Regions from separate parts of the Rhizobium sp. SJZ105 genome, predicted to be linked through region 1. Evidence: riboswitches for the same ligand, from Rfam matches in the RefSeq annotation. Region 1 holds a riboswitch; the other holds the start of a gene.
The links. Region 1 has a riboswitch for S-adenosylmethionine ahead of FB593_RS07435 (O-succinylhomoserine sulfhydrylase). Riboswitches for the same ligand answer to the same signal wherever they lie in the genome.
Positions count from the first base shown of each region.

Region 2: linked by a shared signal. The riboswitch ahead of metA (homoserine O-acetyltransferase MetA) and the one ahead of FB593_RS07435 (O-succinylhomoserine sulfhydrylase) in region 1 are both predicted to bind S-adenosylmethionine.

Region 1 is NZ_VIUP01000001.1:1,463,860-1,474,144, forward strand. It holds gene FB593_RS07400 (hypothetical protein) at 1-153, opposite strand, end outside; gene FB593_RS07405 (hypothetical protein) at 153-935, opposite strand; gene FB593_RS07410 (TIGR04255 family protein) at 820-1,593, opposite strand; gene FB593_RS07415 (hypothetical protein) at 1,809-2,411, opposite strand; gene FB593_RS07420 (hypothetical protein) at 2,473-2,694, opposite strand; tRNA gene FB593_RS07425 (tRNA-Gly) at 3,204-3,277, opposite strand; gene FB593_RS07430 (2'-deoxycytidine 5'-triphosphate deaminase) at 3,334-4,431, opposite strand; SAM riboswitch at 4,505-4,583, shown strand; gene FB593_RS07435 (O-succinylhomoserine sulfhydrylase) at 4,626-5,810, shown strand; gene apaG (Co2+/Mg2+ efflux protein ApaG) at 6,047-6,439, shown strand; gene FB593_RS07445 (Hsp33 family molecular chaperone) at 6,478-7,467, opposite strand; gene argF (ornithine carbamoyltransferase) at 7,691-8,608, opposite strand; gene FB593_RS07455 (aspartate aminotransferase family protein) at 8,663-9,865, opposite strand.
Region 2 is NZ_VIUP01000004.1:186,032-196,316, forward strand. It holds gene pyc (pyruvate carboxylase) at 1-511, shown strand, start outside; gene FB593_RS15730 (DeoR/GlpR family DNA-binding transcription regulator) at 656-1,456, shown strand; gene FB593_RS15735 (MFS transporter) at 1,469-2,659, shown strand; gene ispG (flavodoxin-dependent (E)-4-hydroxy-3-methylbut-2-enyl-diphosphate synthase) at 2,780-4,030, shown strand; gene FB593_RS15745 (OmpA family protein) at 4,097-4,759, shown strand; gene FB593_RS15750 (polyprenyl synthetase family protein) at 4,792-5,706, opposite strand; gene mtgA (monofunctional biosynthetic peptidoglycan transglycosylase) at 5,842-6,588, shown strand; gene FB593_RS15760 (aldose epimerase family protein) at 6,604-7,623, opposite strand; gene metA (homoserine O-acetyltransferase MetA) at 7,698-8,624, opposite strand; SAM riboswitch at 8,707-8,783, opposite strand; gene FB593_RS15770 (thiamine diphosphokinase) at 8,874-9,527, shown strand; gene FB593_RS15775 (ABC-F family ATP-binding cassette domain-containing protein) at 9,532-10,285, shown strand, end outside.

The sequences.
Region 1 (10,285 bases):
GTCATGGTGAAATGCAAGATGACAAAATTGTACTCCCTGAGAATCTCTATACAGCAGTCCAACGTGATTTTGAGAATCACTGACCTGCTTAATAGCTACTCCAATGTGAGAAGCCATTGTCCCGGGGTCAACAACCGCACCGTCATTCACCATTAATCAATCAGTCCGCGAAGAAGCTTAGCGCTATTACGTCCTTCACCCTCAATTGCGACGCTAGTGCGTGACCGCAGCAGTGACCAATTCGCGATCTGGTCACGGCATGGCAACGTGATACGGAGCGCTGCGACTAGAAATGCAATCGGGGTGTTCTCGGTATTCAAAACCGCAAAAAGATCACTAACTTCCTCGTGCAGGTTGCCTTGGAGTCGAGATTCGATAAGGTTAATTATCTCGGCAATGTCTTCTACGCGCTGATAATCTTTTCCTATTTCAAACATTGCTCGCGCAGACGCAATCCACTGGCTTCGGCTCGATGGATAACCTTGCACATCCGGCAACTCCAAGACGACCTGAGCCGCATCACCGTAATGGATGGCAACTTTGTGGCGCGGATGCGTCAGATCCTCGGAGTTACTTCCGAGAGAAATAACAAACGGAGCGAGCCGTCCTTCTAGTTCTTGGAGCATCACCAGCATCAACGCAGAGTTTTTTTTGACAGGCTTTGGCTGGTAGAGCGTGTGAAAATAAGAATAGACTAGTTCCTGCTTTTTGATGCGCTGGTTCTCTCTCACAGCCGTAAACAACTGCGATAGCCAACTGTCGAAAACGCCAGATGGAGCAGCGTCACTCGTGCCGTCAAACCACCCTAGGCCCGACAGCTCAATCCCGTTTTCGAACAGGCTCTGGCCCGAGAGCTTGGTGTAATTTTTCAGTAATGCAGAACCGGAAGACCGGTCCTGAGTACGTGTGTAGGCGACTGAGGACGCCGATCGCATTTTCAACTCCCGCTGTGCTGACAGCTACCTGAAAGAAATCCGAATCAATCAAAAACGCTTTGTTTTCATTTTGGTTGAGCACAAAACTCGTTTGTAGATTCACCCTAAAATCTTCAACAGCGAACGTAGCCGCCGAAGCTGTGTGATCTACAACTATTTCACCCAATTCAGGCGCATCGAATATCCCGAGCAAAACCGGCGTAATCAACTCTGCCCATGCACACCCCAACAAATCCAAAGGTTCTGGATCAATGATGTCGCGGTATCTTAAACCTATCCGAGAGAAACTACCAATCTTATAACACTTCAAGAGTGCGTTTATAATTTCTCTCAACCGATATGAAAACTCTTCCCATCGAACATAGTCCGAAGTAGACAAGGTAAGAGAGTCGGAAGCTAGCGTCACGCTCCATCTGTCATCGCCGGATTTGAACAGATACTGATTCGTCATAACCGCATTAGGATTTCCCCCTTCGATATCAACGTGAAGCGCGCCTTGAGGCTCGAAGATGGGGTACGAATCTAATAGCTCCTGCTGGAACTGGGTCGGAAGCGTTGATGCAATAAGCAGCGAAGTCGGAAACTTTATTTGCGCTAATACCTCTACGAGAGGATTTTTGCGATAAATCACTCGCTCGTAGTTATCGAGAAGTTTCAACACTCGCCCCTCTACAAACAAACCGCGCAAAATCATGAGAGTAGCGTCAAGCTAGCCCCAAGCGGCGTCAGAGTTAGGGATAGGTTGATAATTGCTTCGACACAAGTACCCACCGTAAATCAAATTGAAAAATCGGGTCCGGTCGACAGACGATTTACAGTTCACGCGTTTGCGGCGCGAAGGGAAAATAAATTATGCTGAGAGGAAACCGGACGTCATCCCACCGCGTGGATGTTGACATGCATCAGCGGCCAGATGTTGCCCAAAACCATCTCAACGAAATCAACAGGAACTTCGACGTGTTGGGCGACCCTGTTAATTAGCGCGTCATCAATTGTTGCGGCAGATGCAAGGATGTCCTCACGTAGGCCGAAAGGAAATAATATGGCGAGGGCCTGATACTTTGCGACCTCGTCAAAGAAGCTCTGGATGTTGTTATCATCCACGTCGTCAAACTTCACATTACCGCCAATGTGGTGTCCTAGCCTCACAACCTCCAGCTTCGAACTCGTTTTGATCGGATCGCGGTCAAAAATATGAACGAGTTCCTTGGCACACACCAATCGTTGCCACTCATTCGCCTGCTGAACGCTATAAGCTGCAACTGCTACGCGTTCAGGCATCAGTGCAGAATCTTTGAGCGGTTCGATATGGTAACGGTAGTGAAATCCACGTAGCTTATTAGCCGGTCGGTCGTATCCATGTATCTCTACTCGCTCATCAAGAGTGACGGCTTGTATTTGTTTTAGGATATCTGGAATCTGCACTGGAGCGCGTCCTAGGCCCTCAAAGTGCCGAATAATTTTTACGATCGACATCGATTCCCCATAAAAAAAGCCCGGGCAACAGCCCGGACTTTTCTAAATACCAAAAAAAACTTTAAAGGCTAGCCACGAAGTCAGCGTGCGCAACTTTTTCACTAGCCGCCATTGGCATTACAATCTTGCTTTTCCCCGAAGTTACTTCAGAGATAGCAAGAAATGCCTCATCAAAGAGTTCTTCCGAGGAGGCGCACTCTTCGCCGGGGAAGAACTTCAGGTTATCGAGCACCCTTCCCTCCTCGAAGAGGAGCGAGAGTAGTCTGTCTTCGCTCTTGGTCATTTTGACCTCCTTATGGTTACGACGCATAGTCCCACATGAATGCGTCAGATTTAAGATTCGCAGGCGCGAACCAACACACCTTATTCTCATTGTCAAGATGCAACAGAGAAGTTAATTAGAACTTACCAGCTGCACGAGTGTTTGGCTAGAGGGGGTTGACTTTGCAATTAAAACCTCCGCCGGTTCGTTAATTTGGAATTGCGCTGAATTAACATAAGCTTGCAAAATTGCGCGACGCTTACGCAAAAAACATTTCCAAATTTTAATTCGAACTGTTGCAACACTGCACGCGGCAAACGGCAATCACGACACATGGTTTCAAATAATTGCAAACATTTGCAACGCGCGCCGAACGCCATCGCGACCTGCTTTAATAGATAGGATCAAAAATCTAAAATAAAAGTGCCACCGTTTGAACGCACAAACCAAGAACCGCATCCGTAAAACGACCTGTAAAACTCACGAATTTTTATAGCGTACGAAATTGCCAAAAGCCCTGAGAAATAAGGTGGAGCGGGTGAAGGGAATCGAACCCTCGTATTCAGCTTGGGAAGCTGCTGCTCTACCATTGAGCTACACCCGCGCCGCGCACAAGACATCGGACAGTTCTTATCGGGTGTCAAGCACCCGACAGGATCATTACTCCGCGCGGAAATGCTTGGAGAGCTTCAGGCCCTGCGCCTGATAGTTGGAGCCAAGGCCGCTACCGTAGAGGCCATCAGGTTTTTGCAACATGTGCTCGTAAACCAGCCGGCCGACGATCTGGCCGTGTTCGAGGATGAAGGGCACCTCGTGGCTGCGCACCTCGAGAACGGCGCGGCTGCCCGTGCCGCCCGCCTGCGCATGGCCGAAGCCTGGATCGAAGAAGCCCGCATAATGCACGCGGAACTCGCCCACCAAGGGATCGAAGGGTGTCATTTCGGCCGCATAAAGTGGCGGTACATGCACCGCTTCACGCGAAACGAGAATATAGAACTCATCCGGATCGAGGATCAGTTCGGCACGGCCGCGGGCGTATAGAGGTTCCCAGAAATCGAGAACATCGTGCTGAGCCTTTTTGTCGACATCTACCACCGCTGTGTGATGCTTGCCGCGATAGCCGATCAGCCCTTTTTCGCCAAAACCCTTAAGGTCGATGGAAAGCGCGATGCCGCCGCCGGTCACATTAGGGGTTTCGCTGGCGACCAGCATCTCCGTCTCGTGCAATTTCAGAAGCTCGGCTTCGTTGAGCAACGAGTGGCCGATGCGGAAACGGATTTGCGAGAGGCGCGAGCCACGGCGCACGACGACCGGGAAGGTGCGCGGGCTGATTTCCAGATATAGCGGGCCGGCATAGCCCGCAGGTATCTTGTCGAATTCCTGCGCATTGTCGGTCATGACGCGGGTGAAGATATCAAGACGCCCCGTCGAGCTTTTCGGATTGGCCGAAGCCGACATATCCGCCGGCAGCTCCAGGCTCTCCATCAAGGGCACGATGTAGACGCAACCGGTTTCCAGAACCGCCCCCTCGCTCAGATCGACCTCGTGCAGGCTGAAGCGGTTGAGCTTGTCGATGACTCGGGTTCCGGGGCCGGGCATGAAACTGGCGCGCACGCGATAGGCTTTGGAGCCCAGTCGCAGATCGAGGCTGGCGGGTTGCACCTGATCGACATCGAGATCAGCCTCGCTTTTCAGCTTGCCGCCCGCAAACAGCGCCCTGATCGCGCCATCCGCCAAAATGCCCGTGGTTCTGGTCATGATCATCATTCCTTTTTACGGCGACAAAACCAAAAGGAAAGCATTGACGCAAGCCGGTAACGGCAGTATGGCAAGCTTATCCCGTGGTGATTTGGCCGGTCGGCTTGCAGCCACGTTAAACAAGTGGCTAAAAAGACCGGGTGCTAGGAACCGGTCTGCTTTTGCGACCGGTTTTTTTGTTTTGAGGTGATCACATGAGCAATAAATGGCGCCCGGCAACCCAGCTCGTTCACGGCGGTACGCTACGCTCACCCTATGGTGAAACGTCGGAAGCGATCTATCTGACCCAGGGTTTCGTTTACGAAAACTCCGAAGCCGCCGAAGCGCGCTTCAAGGGCGAAACGGATGGCTTCATCTATGCCCGCTATGCAAGCCCGACCAATGACATGTTCGAAAAGCGCATGTGCCTGCTGGAAGGTGCGGAAGACGCCCGTGCGCTTGCCTCCGGCATGGCCGCCGTGACAGCCGCCATCATGTGCCAGCTGCGTGCCGGCGATCACATCGTTGCTGCCCGCGCGCTTTTTGGCTCCTGCCGTTGGGTGGTAGAAACGCTTGCACCCAAATACGGCATCGAGTGCACGCTGATCGACGGACGCGATCTCAACAATTGGGAAAAGGCGATCCAGCCGAACACCAAGCTGTTTTTCCTCGAAAGCCCGACCAACCCGACGCTCGAAGTGGTGGATATTGCCGGCGTGGCGAAGCTCGCCAACCAGATCGGCGCGAAAGTGGTTGTCGACAATGTTTTCGCCACACCGCTTTTCCAGAAGCCACTCGAACTCGGCGCCCATATCGTCGTTTATTCGGCGACGAAGCACATTGACGGTCAGGGCCGTTGCCTTGGCGGCGTGATCCTTTCCGACAAGAAGTGGATTGAGGAAGAGCTGCAGGACTATTTCCGCCACACCGGCCCAGCCATGTCGCCGTTCAATGCCTGGACGCTGCTGAAGGGCATCGAAACCCTGCCGCTGCGTGTCAAGCAGCAGACGGCCAATGCCTCGAAGATCGCCGATTTCCTCGCCGACAGCGGCAAGGTTGCCAAAGTGATCTATCCTGGTCGCGCCGACCATCCGCAGGCAGACATCATCGCGCGGCAGATGTCGGGCGGCTCGACGCTCGTGGCTTTCGAACTGAAGGGTGGCAAGGAAGCGGCATTCGCACTGCAGAACGCGCTTGATATCGTGAAGATTTCCAACAATCTCGGCGATGCCAAGAGCCTCATTACCCACCCTGGCACCACGACGCACAAGAACCTGACCGACGAGGCGCGTGCCGAACTCGGTATTTCCGGCGGGACCTTGCGTCTTTCCTGCGGTATCGAAGATACGGACGATCTGCTGGAAGATCTGGCGAAGGGTCTTGCGGCCGTTTCAGTTTAAGGATTCAGTCGACATACCGCCATGGCCCGACTTCCCCGTCGGGCCATGGCACGCATCCCGCCTGGGTGAAAGCCCGCGTCGGGCAACCAATATTTACCTTTACCGTTATCCCTAACGGTGAAAAAACGGCGCAACAGAAGATGCACGTGGTCGTCAAGTCATTCATTTTCTTGACGATAGCCAGAACCTGTAGTGTAGGATGATGGCAGCAGGGAAAATATCGAGGTGTGGCGCGTATGTATCGTGCTCTGACAAGGGATATCGAGGTAACGGTCGATCCGTATTATCTCGAGGAGCAGTCCGACCCGGATGACGATCGTTATGTCTGGGGCTATAAAGTCGTGATCTCGAACAATTCTGATGTTCCGATAACACTCGTCAACCGCTATTGGCACATCACCGACCAGAACGGACAGGTGGATGAGGTCTACGGGCCGGGTGTCGTCGGCGAAAAACCGCATCTGAACCCCGGCGACAGTTACGAATATTCATCCGGCTGCCCGCTGGATACGCCGTCAGGCCTTATGTTTGGCCACTATGAAATGGAAACGGACAAAGGCGAGGTGTTCAATGTCACCATCCCCGCCTTTTCACTGGATTCACCCGGCCTGTTGCGGGTGCTGAACTGACAAAAAAGCCGCGCCATTCACAAGCGCGGCTCTCCTCGTCAGACGTTTTCAAACTCGCTGAGATCGTAGCGATAGGTCGTGGAGCAGAACTCGCACGTCACGGCAATCGCACCGTCTTGCTCACTCGCCTTGATCTCTTCGGCGGTGAAACCGGACAGCACACCCTTGATCTTGTCCCGTGAACAGCTGCAACGGTCGAAAATGACCTGCGGATCGTAGATGCGAACGCCGCTCTCGTGGAAAAGCCTGTAAAGCAGACGCTCCACTGGCACCTGCGGATCGGTCAGCTCGTCGGTATCCACCGTATTCAGCAGCGACACTGCCTCTGTCCAGGCATCGTCCTCCGCCACTTCATAATCGCCCTCGTCGCCGTCACCGCCATGGAGATCGCGCATGCGCAAACGCTCGGGCGCCTGCGGCAGGAACTGGGCAATCACGCCGCCTGCACGCCAGCTATGGCGTGGCTTCCCTTCGCCGTCACGGTCGAAGAACTGGGCAACGCCGAGGCGCACGCGGGTGGGAAGCTGTTCCGACTGACGGAAATAAACCCCGGCGATTTCTTCCAGCGAAGAACCGTCCAGCGGCACGATGCCCTGATAAGGCTGCATGCCGACGCCCTGATCGATGGTGAAGGCCAGAATGCCGGTTCCGAGCAGTTGTTCGGGCGAGGTTTGCCCCGCAGCAACAGCTTCCGCCAGCCGCTCCTCATCGAAACGGGCATAAGCGCGCATGCTCTCGGGCGCGGTGAAATCCGCCACCAGAAGGTCAACCGGGCCGTCGCCCTTGGTCTGCACAGTCAGCTTGCCGGAAAATTTCAGGGATGTGCCGATCAGCGCCGTCAGAACCGTTGCTTCCGCGAGCAGGCGGGCGACAATCTCGGGATATTCGTGACGTTCGAGGATGGCATTCAACAGCGGCCCGACCTGTACGGCGCGACCGCGCACGTCCAGACCTTCGACCTGAAAGGGCACAACCTTGTCGTCGCCAGCTAAATCGAGATTGTCCAGTTCAACCGTTACATCTGCCATGTCATAACTCCTTGGCGCAGCCGTTGCGCCGCTACCGTCCAAAAGTCCGGCTTTTAAAATGTACTTTTTCAGCTTGTCGCACAGAGATCCGGGAAGCGAAACCGCCTCCGGGGAAAATCGTGCAAATCGTGAGGTGGCCCGCCAGCGAAAAGCCGACGAGCGTCTTCGAAGCCCCACAGATGGGAATGTGCATCGCCGAGTTCAAGCACCCGGCCGATAGCGGTCAGATGACGCCCATGCACCATGCGATAATGGACTTCTGCGCATGGAGCCGGTTTTCCGCCTCGTCGAAGACCACCGATTGCGGCCCGTCGATCACTGCATCCGTTACTTCCTCGCCGCGATGCGCCGGCAGGCAGTGCATGAACAGCGCTTCCTTGTTGGCCTTCGCCATCAGCGCTTCATTGACCTGATAAGGCTGGAAGATATTGTGGCCGCGCGCCTTGTGTTCCTGGTTCATGGACACCCAGGTATCGGTGACGACGCAATCAGCGCCCGCCACTGCCTTGTCGGCATCGTGGTACAGCGAGATTTCGCCACCATTGTTGCGTGCCCAGTTCAGGAACTTGTCGTGCGGTTCCGAACCCATCGGGACTGCCATCGCCATGCGGTAACCGAAACGGGCGGAGCCTTCCACGAACGAATGCAGCACGTTATTGCCGTCACCCGTCCAGGCAATGGTCTTGCCCTTGACCGGGCCGCGATGTTCTTCGAACGTCAATATATCCGCCATGATCTGGCAGGGATGCGTGTCGTCCGTCAGGCCATTGATAACAGGCACGGTGGCGTGTTCGGCAAGCTCGAGCAGACGCGAGTGATCCGTGGTGCGGATCATGATGGCATCGACATAGCGCGACAAAACCTTGGCCGTATCGCCAATCGTTTCCGCGCGGCCCAGCTGCATTTCCGTGCCCGACAGGAACAGGGTCTCACCGCCGAGCTGGCGCATGCCGACATCGAAGGAGACGCGGGTGCGTGTGGACGGTTTTTCGAAAATCATTGCCAGCATCTTGCCAGCAAGCGGCTTTTCCGCCGTGCCGGTTTTGGTGGCAATCTTGCGCGTGCGCGCATCATCAAGAATTGTCCGCAGATCCTCCGACCCGACGGCCGAGAGGTCCAGAAAATGTTTTGGTGAACCCATTCTAATCTGTCCCATGCTTGCGAGCCCCTGAAGAGAGGCCCGCTCTTGATTTTTTCAGGCGCTTTTTGCCTGTTTCGCAACCGTCAGGGAGGCGGCAGCCGCGTCGATACGTGCAAGACCCTCACGGGCCTCTTCCGCCGTGGTGACGAGCGGCGGCAGAAGACGGATGACATTGTCGCCCGCAGGAACGCCAAGCAGATGCTCTGCGCGCATGGCCTGCAGCAATTCGCCCGAAGGAATCTTCGCCTTGATGCCCAGAAGCAGACCTTCGCCGCGAATTTCCTCGATCACGTCAGGATAACGGTCCTTGAGCGAGGCCAGACCCTGCCGGAAGACCAGCGCGACGTCACGGACCTTCTCGAGAAAACCTTCGGAGAGAACGACGTCAAGCACGGCATTGCCGACTGCCATGGCCAGCGGGTTGCCGCCATAGGTGGTGCCATGTACGCCCGCCATCATGCCGGAAGCGGCATCTGCCGTGGCAAGGCATGCGCCGAGCGGGAAACCGCCACCGATACCCTTGGCGACCGCCATGATATCGGGCGCAACACCGGTATGTTCATAAGCAAACAGCTTGCCTGTGCGGCCGACACCCGTCTGGACCTCATCGAAAATCAGCAGCAGGCCGTGCTCGTCGCACAATCCGCGCAGAATTTGCAGGAATTCCTTGCTGGGCGAGCGAATGCCGCCCTCGCCCTGGATGGGCTCGATCAGAAGTGCTGCAGTCTCAGCCGTGATGACGGCCTTGAGGGCATCGACATCACCGAACGGAACCTGATCGAAACCTTCGACCTTGGGACCGAAACCTTCGAGGTATTTCTGCTGGCCACCCGCGGCGATCGTCGCCAGTGTACGGCCATGGAAAGCGCCTTCGAAGGACACGATGCGGAACTTCTCCGGATGGCCCTTGGTATAGTGATAACGGCGGGCGGTCTTGATGGCGCATTCCAGGGCTTCCGCGCCTGAATTTGTGAAGAATACCTTGTCCGCGAAAGTCGCTTCCGTCAGGCGCCTGGCGAGTTTTTCCTGTCCCGGCACTTCATAAAGGTTCGAGACGTGCCAGACCTTCTCGGCCTGCGTCTTGATCGCATCAACGAGGTGAGGATGGGCGTGGCCCAGCGAGTTGACAGCGACACCGGCCGCAAAATCCAGATATCGCTCGCCGCTTTCCGTGAACAGCCATACACCCTCACCGCGCTCGAAGCGCAGGGGGGCTCTTGAAAACGTATCAAACAATGGCGCGCCGGCTTCGGCCATGGCTGTATCACTCCTTGCGCAGATGCGCTGTCAAACTGTTGTCAATAGGCTTGCGGGGTTATCCCTCGCCTGAAAATCAAAATGCCGCCTTGCGGCGGCAGGGGCACTATTGTCACTTCGTTTGCCGATGTCAACAAAAGTCAGCGTTTCCCGGGCTTCTCAAGCACTAGTATGCGGCGGCGGGCCAGCCCCAAGGTGTTGCCTTTCAGACTCAATACGCCAGCAAGTTGGGGAAAACCGGAAAATCGATTCCAGATGATTCCCGCGACTCTTGCCACGGAGTCGGGCTGGCACTAGGTTAATCGCTAATTACTAGACTGCATTGCGGCGGAACTAGTCACCGAAAATCAGGCGGAAACCACGCTTGCGGCATGCGCGCGAGACGGAGAGGGATTCTGCCGAAAATACACGCGACAAGCG
Region 2 (10,285 bases), on a different contig from region 1:
GATGTATCCGAAGGTGTTTACCGATTTCGCGCTGACATCCGAGACCTACGGTCCGGTTTCCGTGCTTCCCACCCATGCGTATTTCTACGGCATGGAGGACGGTGAAGAGCTGTTTGCCGATATCGAGCGCGGCAAAACGCTGGTCATCGTCAATCAAGCCTCTTCCGGCACTGACGATAAGGGCATGGTGACGGTGTTCTTCGAGATCAACGGCCAGCCGCGCCGCATCAAGGTGCCGGATCGCGCTCATGGCGCATCCGGCTCTGCGGTGCGCCGCAAAGCGGAACTCGGCAATGGCACACATATTGGTGCGCCGATGCCGGGTGTCATCAGCCGCGTCTTCATCAATCAGGGTCAGGAGGTCAAGGCCGGCGACGTGCTGCTCTCCATCGAGGCCATGAAGATGGAAACCGCGCTTCACGCCGAACGCGATGGCAAGGTCGCCGAGGTTCTCGTGCGCCCGGGTGACCAGATCGACGCAAAGGATCTGCTGATCGCTTACGCGGAATGATGCCCACACGGCATCGCTAGCCGCGATATTTTGTCTTTCATTATAAACGCCCGCCCTCCCGGCGGGCGTTTTGCTGTTGCACCTTCGCTGAAACTCAAATATGCATGTTCGTGCACGTTTGTTCCTGTTTATGCATGAGTCCCGATGAGCGATCATTTTGTCAGCGAGCGGCAGGCGCTCATCCTTGCACAGTTGCGGCAAAGCGGCCGAGTGCTTGCGCAGGATCTGGCCCAGAATTTCGGCGTTTCGGAAGATACGGTCCGCCGGGATCTGCGGGATATGGCGGCGCGCGGGGAGTGTCTGCGCGTCTATGGCGGGGCGTTGCTTTCCGATAACAAGACGGTGCCGCTGAAGACACGGATCGCCGAGGATGCCGATCGCAAGGCTTCGTTGGCGCGCGCAGCAATTCCGCTTTTTGAGCCGGGAATGGTCGTCTTCATCGATGCTGGCTCCACCAATCTGGCCATTGCAAGGGCTATCCCCGCCGATCTCAAATTAACGGTGGTAACGAATACGCCTGCTATTGCCGCTGAACTAACGGGGCGGGCCGATATCGATTTGATCATGATCGGCGGCAAGGTCGATCCGGCCGTCGGTGCGGCCATCGACGCCATGGCGTTGCGGCAACTTGAGCTGATGCGGCCCGAGCTGTGTATTCTTGGCGTTTGCGGTGTTGCGGCGGAGACCGGCCTGTCGGCGGATATTTTCGAGGATGCCGTGTTCAAGCGGCTTGCCTGCAGCGCCAGCCAGCGGATTGTTGCCGCCATCACCACGGAAAAGCTGGGCCACAAGGCGGCGTTTCACGTGCACGACTTTTCTCCGCCTCTTTCCCTGGTGCTGGAACATGACGCCGACCGCACATTGGTCGAGGCGCTATCGGCTAAAGGCGTACAAGTTCATTTCGGCGGCGATGACGCCGTCCAACTCTCTCACGGTCAAGTCTGAAGGATATTACCGATGAACGGCCCCACGACATTTTCGCCGACGGTCAAGCGCTCGTCCTATCTGACGCGGCACAGGCTCGGTGTATCCCTGCTGTTTTTGATGAACGGTTTCATGATGGGATCGTGGGCGCCCAAAATACCGGAATTTGCGGCGCGCTTATCCCTCAGTGAAAGTGCGCTTGGCCTGATCATTCTGGTTTTCGGCGTCGGCTCGCTGGTTTTCATGCCGATCGCCGGTTCCCAGATCGCCCGTTTCGGATCGCGAACGGTCAGCCTTGCGAGTGCGGCTATTTTCTTGCCGACACTGCTTTTCATCTCCTGGGCAGACACGATCTGGGCAGGTGTGATTGCGGTTTTCCTGTTCGGTGGGCTGACAGGGGCGATGGATGTCGCCATGAACGCCAATGCGGTGGCGGTCGAGCGTGACATGCGCCGCGCCATCATGTCGTCGTGCCATGCTTTTTGGAGCCTGGGCGGCCTGATCGGCGCCGGTCTTGGCGGCTATCTCATCACGGCCATTGGCGTGCAGGGGCATGCGATCGCGTTGACGGTCATCGCCCTTGTTTTGCTCGTCGTCGCTTGGCCGCGCGTTCTTGCGGATCGCCCGCATGCCGAGGAGGAGCGTCCGAAAGGTCGCTTGCCGCTGACGCCCTTGCCGTGGATTATCGGTCTGATGGCGCTGTTTTCGATGATTCCGGAAGGCGCGATCCTCGATTGGGGTGCCCTTTATCTGCGCAATGAACTCGGCGCTTCCGTGTCCCAGTCCGGTTTCGCATTCGCGGCCTTTTCCATGACCATGGCGGCCATGCGTTTTGCCGGCGATCTGGTGCGCGACCGGTTCGGCGCGGTCAATACCCTGCGGTTCTGCTCGGTCATGTCGATTGCGGGCCTTCTGATTGCGGGTCTTGCGGGAAATTCCACGTTTGTGATCATCGGCTTCGCGATTGCCGGCATCGGTATTTCCAACATGGTGCCGATCGCCTTTTCGGCGGCGGGGAACATGCCGGGACTGGCACCCGGCATCGGCCTGTCGGTCGTCACCACCATGGGTTATTCCGGGATTCTGGTAGCACCCTCGGCCATCGGCTTCATTGCCGAACATACCGGCCTTGCCAGCGTATTTCTCGCTCTGCCGTTGTTGCATGTGGTGGTTTTGCTGCTTTCGCGGCTCGCCCGGCATGCGGATGGTGCGGGCAAGGAATAGGCGTCTCGAATTTTGCCATGATTGCGGTAAAGTAGAAGCTCTTATGCGTTGGGTGTTGACAAGCAGGCCCCCTTGTTTCACCTCAATTGCCAGACCTTGCCGCAAGCTCCAGAGACCGCCATGACGTCACACGCCGATTACGATCCAAAGCCCCGCCGTGCATCCGTTGCCGTCGACGTAGGGGGCGTCATCGTGGGTGGCGGTGCGCCTGTCGTCGTACAATCCATGACCAATACCGACACGGCGGATATCGACGCCACCGTGCAGCAGGTGGCGGCACTTTTCCAGGCTGGTTCTGAAATGGTGCGCATCACCGTCGATCGCGATGAGAGCGCTGCCGCTGTGCCGAAAATCCGCGAGCGGCTGCTGCGCCTTGGCATGGACGTGCCGCTGATTGGCGATTTCCACTATATCGGCCACAAGCTTCTGGCCGATCATCCGGCCTGCGCCGAAGCACTGGCGAAATACCGCATCAATCCCGGCAATGTCGGCTTCAAGGACAAGAAGGACAAGCAGTTCGGCGAAATCGTCGAAATGGCGATCCGTTATGACAAGCCGGTTCGCATCGGTGTAAACTGGGGGTCGCTCGATCAGGAATTGCTGACGACGCTGATGGACAAGAACAAGGAGCAGGGTTTTCCGCTCTCTGCCCGTCAGGTCACCCGCGAAGCCATCGTCCAGTCGGCACTCATTTCCGCAGAGCTTGCCGAAGAAATCGGCCTGCCGCGCAACCGCATCATACTGTCTGCCAAGGTCAGCCAGGTACAGGACCTGATTGCCGTTTATTCGATGCTGTCGGAACGCTCCAACCATGCACTGCATCTCGGTCTTACCGAAGCCGGCATGGGTTCCAAGGGCATCGTCGCCTCGTCTGCCGCCATGGGTTATGTGCTGCAGCACGGTATTGGCGACACGATCCGCGTCTCGCTGACGCCGGAGCCGAACGGCGACCGCACCCGCGAGGTGCAGGTGGCGCAGGAATTGCTGCAGGTCATGGGTTTCCGCCAGTTCATTCCGGTGGTTGCGGCATGTCCCGGCTGCGGGCGCACCACCTCTACCGTCTTTCAGGAACTTGCCCAGAATATCCAGAATGACATTCGCAAGAACATGCCGATCTGGCGTGAAAAGTATCCCGGTGTGGAAGCGCTCAATGTTGCTGTCATGGGCTGCATCGTTAATGGCCCCGGCGAAAGCAAACATGCCGATATCGGCATTTCACTGCCCGGAACCGGCGAAAGCCCCGCTGCACCGATCTTCATCGATGGCGAGAAGGCGCTCACCCTGCGCGGTCCCAACATCGCCGCGGATTTTGAAGCGCTTGTGATCGATTACATCGAAAAGCGTTTTGGCCGGAAAGATGCGGCGGAGTAAAAACTACCGTGAAAATGCCGAAATTCCACTGTCATACCGCCTGAACCCTTCGGAGCATCAAAACACATGATCAAAAAAATCGCGATCGTTGCCCTTTGCGGGACCTATCTTTCCGCGTGCACCACCACCGATCCCTATACGGGTGAGCAGAAGATGTCGAACACGGCGGGCGGCGCTGGTATCGGCGCTGTCGTCGGTGCTCTCGGTGGTCTGGCTGTCGGCGGTTCGCCGGTCGGTCGCCGCAACGCGGCCCTAATCGGCGCCGGCATCGGTGCACTCGCCGGTGGCGCAATCGGCAATTACATGGATGGTCAGGAATCCGAGCTTCGCGCCCAGCTTCAGGGCACTGGCGTTTCCGTTAGCCGCCGTGGCGACAGCATCGTTCTCAACATGCCGTCGAACATCACCTTCGCGACGGATCAGGATCAGGTCATCCCGCCCTTCTATCAGACACTCGATTCCGTCGCCATCGTGCTGAACAAGTTCAACCGCACGCTCATCGACATCAACGGCCATACCGACTCCACCGGCAGCCAGCAGCACAACCAGGCGCTTTCCGAGCGTCGTGCGGCGTCTGTTGCAAACTATCTCGGCGCACGCGGCGTCGACCAGCGCCGTATTTCGACGCTCGGCTTCGGCCCCTCGCAGCCGATCGCTTCGAACGCAACGCCGGATGGCCGCGCCCAGAACCGTCGTGTCGAAGTGCTGATTTCGCCGCTCAAGGGCTGATTGGCTGAAAAACGGTGAGCCGGGAAACCGGCTCAGCTTTTCCGTTCGGCGATGAATCTGGCGGCCGCGATGAGTATCGCGGCATTTTCGCCGTAGGGGGCCAGAAGTTCGGAGGCTTCCGCCACCTGTTCCTGAAGCTTGAGGCGCGCCCAGTCTTCACCGCGTAGTGCCACCAGCGTTCCCTTGCCGCGTGCGGCATCCTTGCCGGTTGCCTTGCCCATGGTGGCGGCATCGGCGGTCAGATCCAGGAGATCGTCGGCAAGCTGGAAGGCAAGGCCGATCTTTTCACCGAAGAGGCGCAGTCTTTGTCTTTCGGAAACATCGCTGCCGGCGATGATCGCGCCTGCCTCGCAGGCGAAGCGCAGCAGTGCACCGGTTTTCATAGCCTGCAATGTAATAATGCCGGCCTCATCAGGTGCGTTCTTTTCCGCAGCCAGATCGAGCGCCTGACCGCCCGCCATGCCGCCGACGCCTGCGGCGCGGGCGAGCGAGAGCACGAGAGCCGCCTTGCGGTCTGCCTCAAGAGGATTTTCGTCCGATGCGATAATATCGAAGGCGAGTGTCAGCAGGCTGTCGCCTGCGAGAATGGCGGTCGCCTCGTCGAATTTGCGGTGCACTGTCGGCTGGCCGCGGCGCAGGTCGTCGTCATCCATCGCTGGCAGATCGTCGTGCACCAGCGAGTAACAATGCAGGCATTCCAGCGCGGCGCCGACATAATGGGCTGCTTCGGCATTTCCGCCGAGCAAGGCCGTGCTTTCTATGACGAGGAAGGGCCGCAGGCGTTTGCCGCCGTTCAGCACACCATGACGCATGGCGTCGAGCAGGTTTTGCGGGCGCGTAATCTCATCCGCACACGCCTCTGCGGAAAGCAGGCGACCAAGCAGGGATTCGGTCTGTGCCGCGTTATCGCGCAGCTTCGTTTCGAAATTCGTCATCTGAGCGTCCATGCCGCGCTCTTTGGCATGGCGCGCGGGGCCAGGCAACCTTTTCGTGATTCCTGAGGTCAACTGTTTGACCGGACTCGCCTTGAAGGCGGCAATGGAATATGAAAGGCTTCGATTGGTGCGGGGCTTTGACGAATATTGAGCAGTACGCCTGAAAGCGACGCAGATTACGCCGTGCTGGCGGAAGACCGGAGCAGTCCGAAGGTGGATTTTCGCACGTTGGCAAAGCGTATCATCATGACCTTGCTGGCGTTGCTGATCCTGCCTTATCTGCTGATCCCGGTTTATGCCCTGCCTTTCATGCGGCCGGTCTCGACGCTGATGCTTGCCGATCTGGTGACACTTCAGGGTTATGACCGGCGCTGGGTGCCGCTCGAGGATATTTCGCCGCGCCTTGTGCAATCCGTAATGATGTCCGAGGACGGACAATTCTGTTTCCACGGCGGCGTTGACTGGAACCAGATGCAGTCCGTCGTCAACAATGCGCTCGAAGGCGCGTCCACCCGTGGCGCCAGCACCATTCCCATGCAGACGGCCAAGAACCTGTTCCTCTGGAACGGCCGCTCGTTTTTGCGCAAGGGGCTGGAGTTGCCGCTGGCGATTGCTGCCGATTTCGTCTGGTCCAAAAAACGGATGATGGAGATTTATCTCAACGTTGCCGAATGGGGACCCGGCATTTACGGCATCGAGGCCGCAGCACAGCACCATTTCAAGGTACCGGCGGCAAAGCTCAGCTCCCGCCAAGCGGCACTGCTTGCCGTTTCCCTACCCAATCCCATCGATCGCGTTGCCAGCAAGCCGGGGCGTGGTTTGCAACGGCTTGCCGGCCTTATCGAACGGCGTGCCCGAGCATCGGGCGGTTATGTGGGATGCGTGCTGGACTGAGCCCAGCCCGCCGCCTCAACCCTTCTTGAAAATATAGTCGGTTTCCTGACGCAGGGTCTCGCCGGGACGCAGGATCGCGTAGGGGAAATCGGGATGATTGACGGCATCCGGCCATATCTGCGTTTCCAGGCAAAAACCTGCAAAGGGGCCATAGTGGCGGCCATCGAGGCCCGGAACGGGAACATTCAGCTTGAAGGCTGAATAAAATTGCACGCCGGGTTCGGTGGTGTGAACCTCAAGGGCAATGTCGGAGGCGGGCGAATAGGCGCGGGCAACCTTGCGCTTGGCGCGACGCTCGGGCGAAAGGCAGAAATTATGGTCGTAGAGCACCTGCTCGCCATCCTCCGTTCGCCGCATCGGCGTCGGGTGGCGCAGGTCGAAGACGGTGCCTTCGACGGAGCGGATTTCGCCTGTCGGGATCTGTTTGTCGTTGGTTGGCAGATAAAAGTCAGCGGCGATGCTGATCTCATGTCCAAGTGCGGTATCAGCACCGTCGAGGTTGAAATAGGAATGCTGGCAGATATTGGCGATGGTCGGTTGGTCGGTCACCGTTTCATAGACCACCGAAAGCACGCCGCCGTCGCGGATCGTATAGGTCGCGGTCACCGTGCAATTGCCGGGATAACCGGCGCGGCCGTCGGGATCGATGATCTGCAGAACTGCATGGCATTCGCCGTGTTCCATCAACATCCAGTTACGTTTGCCCATCCCGTCGCTGCCGCCATGCAGGTGGCTGACGCCTTTTTCGTTCAGTTCCAGCTGGTATTCGTGCCCGTCGATCGAGAATTTTCCGTCACCGATACGGTTGGCGTTGCGGCCGGGTGTCGCGCCGAAATAGGATGAATATTTGTAGTCCTCGAATGTATCGAAGCCGAGAACGAGCGGCGGCTGGTGCCCATCGAGGCGCAGGTCCTGAATGACGGCGCCCCAGGTGATAACCTTGGCCGTCAGCCCGCCCTTCGAGATGGTGACGCGCTCAACCTTTTCGCCGGTTGCCGTGAAACCGAAATTCTCCCGTGCCGCCGCGTCGCTCATTGCGTCATTCTCCCGATATCTTTGAATTGCCGGCGGACGTTGCGTCATTTTCCGGCAATTCGCAATCCCGCAATTTACGCCGCTAGTTTGCCGATTGCTTCGAGGTCATAAGGCGTCGTCTGATATATCTCGTTGATCCAGTTGCCGAAAAACAGATGGGCATGGCTGCGCCAGCGGTTGAGCGGGGCAAGCTCCGGATCATTGTGCGGAAAATAATCATGCGGCAGCTTGATTGGGACGCCCGAGTTCACATCGCGGAAATATTCATCCGAAAGCGAGGTTGAATCATATTCGACGTGGTTGAACATATAGAGGCGGTTGCCCTCTTTTTCATGCACCAGACATACGCCCATTTCCTCTGACTCCATCAGGATTTCGAGTTCCGGGTGTTTTTCGATGTCGGCGCGGCGCACTTCCGTCCAGCGTGAGACCGGAACCTGAAAGTCGTCGGAAAAACCGTTGAGATATATCGACGAGGGGCAGAGATTGCGGTGACGATAGACACCGAAAGCCTTTTCCTTCAGTTCGTATTTCGGCACACCATGGAAATGGTAGATGGCGGCCATCGCGCCCCAGCAGACGTTCAGCGTCGAATGGACGTTGGTTTGCGTCCAGTCGAAAATCTTTTGCATCTCGTTCCAGTAGGTCACGTCTTCATAGTCAAGCATCTCGATGGGCGCGCCTGTGATGATGAAACCGTCGAACTTGCGGTGGCGCACTTCCTCCCATGTCTCATAGAAGGACAGAAGGTGCTCTTCCGGCGTATTCTTGGCACGATGGCCGCCAATGCGGATCAGCGAAAACTCCACCTGCAGCGGCGATGCGCCGACGAGGCGCGCCATCTGCACTTCCGTCTTGATCTTGTTCGGCATGAGATTGAGAAGCCCGATCTGGAGCGGGCGGATATCCTGCCGGATGGCCGCCGTTTCTGTCATGACCCGCACGCCCTCATGAACGAGGGTGTCGAAGGCGGGAAGCGTATCGGGAATCTTGATCGGCATGTCGAACTCTCTTTTCGGATGACGTAAAGAACGTTGCGAAAACAAAAAAACCGGCAGCGAAATCGCAGCCGGTCCCAGGAAATTACCCTTTTCCTCGACCCTTTAGCGACTTCTTTAAAGTGGCTGCAAGCCGGTCGGCAAATCACCACTGAGGCGTTTCATAATCCCGAAGCCGACGAAAATCAATATCGGCTGATTTCATCGGGTTTCTGCCTTTCCATTTTTGCCTGAGGTGCGATAAGGCAGGGCATGGATAGAGAACGCTTCACCATTCTGCTTGGCGGCGATGTCACCGTTACCGACCGCCTCAAAGCGGCGGTTGAGGGTAGCCGTGTGATTGCGGCCGATGGCGGCATGCGCCATGCCGCACCGCTCGGGCTCACACCCGAGCTCTGGGTGGGGGATTTCGATTCCACCGACAAGGACCTGCTGGACGCCTGGCCCGATGTGGTGCGACAGCCCTATCCCGCTGCAAAGGCTGTGACCGATGGTGAAATTGCGGTGTCGGAGGCCCTTGCCCGCGGCGCGCGTTCTCTGGTGCTTGCCGGTGCGCTTGGTGGAGCGAGAAGCGACCACGCACTTCAGCACCTCCTTTACGCGGTGGCGCTTACTGAGCGTGGTCTCAACGTTACGCTGACCTCCGGCGAAGAGGAGGCCCGCCCGCTGCTGGCAGGTTCGTTCGATCTTGATCTGCCACCCGGTGCGCTGTTTTCCGTTGCCGGGTTTACCGACCTTGTGGGGCTCGATATCGGCAATGTGCGTTATCCTCTCAAGGATTTCCCGCTTGCTTTCGGCTCTTCCCGCACTATTTCCAATGTCGCGAATGGCGGCCCTGTGCATTTCTCGCTGAAAAGCGGAAAAGCCATCGTGCTCGCCCGCCCTTATGATCTGACCGGAGCCTGACGCCTTGGCACCCCCAATTTTGAAACTCGATGACATCAAACTGACCTTCGGCGTGACCCCGCTGCTCGACGGCGCCAATCTTCAGGTGGAGCCGGGCGACCGCATCTGCCTTGTCGGACGCAACGGTTCGGGCAAGTCGACCCTGATGAAGATCGCCGCCGGTCTGGTCGAGGCGCAGTCGGGCGAGGTTTTCCGTCACCCCTCCGCCACCATCCGTTATCTGGAACAGGCGCCGGATTTTGCCGGTTACGACACCGTGCAGGCCTATGCCGAGGCGGGACTGGGACCTGGCGACGATCCCTATCGCGTTACCTATATTCTCGAGCATCTGGGCCTGACGGGACAGGAACATCCGGATAGCCTGTCCGGCGGCGAAGCGCGGCGTGCGGCCCTTGCCCGCGTCATGGCCCCTGAACCCGATATTCTGATGCTGGACGAGCCGACCAACCATCTGGACTTGCCCACCATCGAATGGCTTGAAGGCGAGTTGCAGCAGACGCGTAGCGCGCTGGTGCTGATCTCGCACGACAGGCGTTTTCTGGAGAAGGTTTCGACCTCGACCGTGTGGCTGGATCGCGGCCAGTCCCGTCGTCTCAATCGCGGTTTTGCGCATTTCGAGGAATGGCGCGACAAGGTGCTGGAAGAGGAAGAGCTGGAGCAGCACAAGCTCGGCAAGGCCATCGAGCGTGAAGAACACTGGATGCGTTACGGCGTGACCGCGAGACGAAAGCGCAACATGCGCCGCGTGGGCGAGCTTC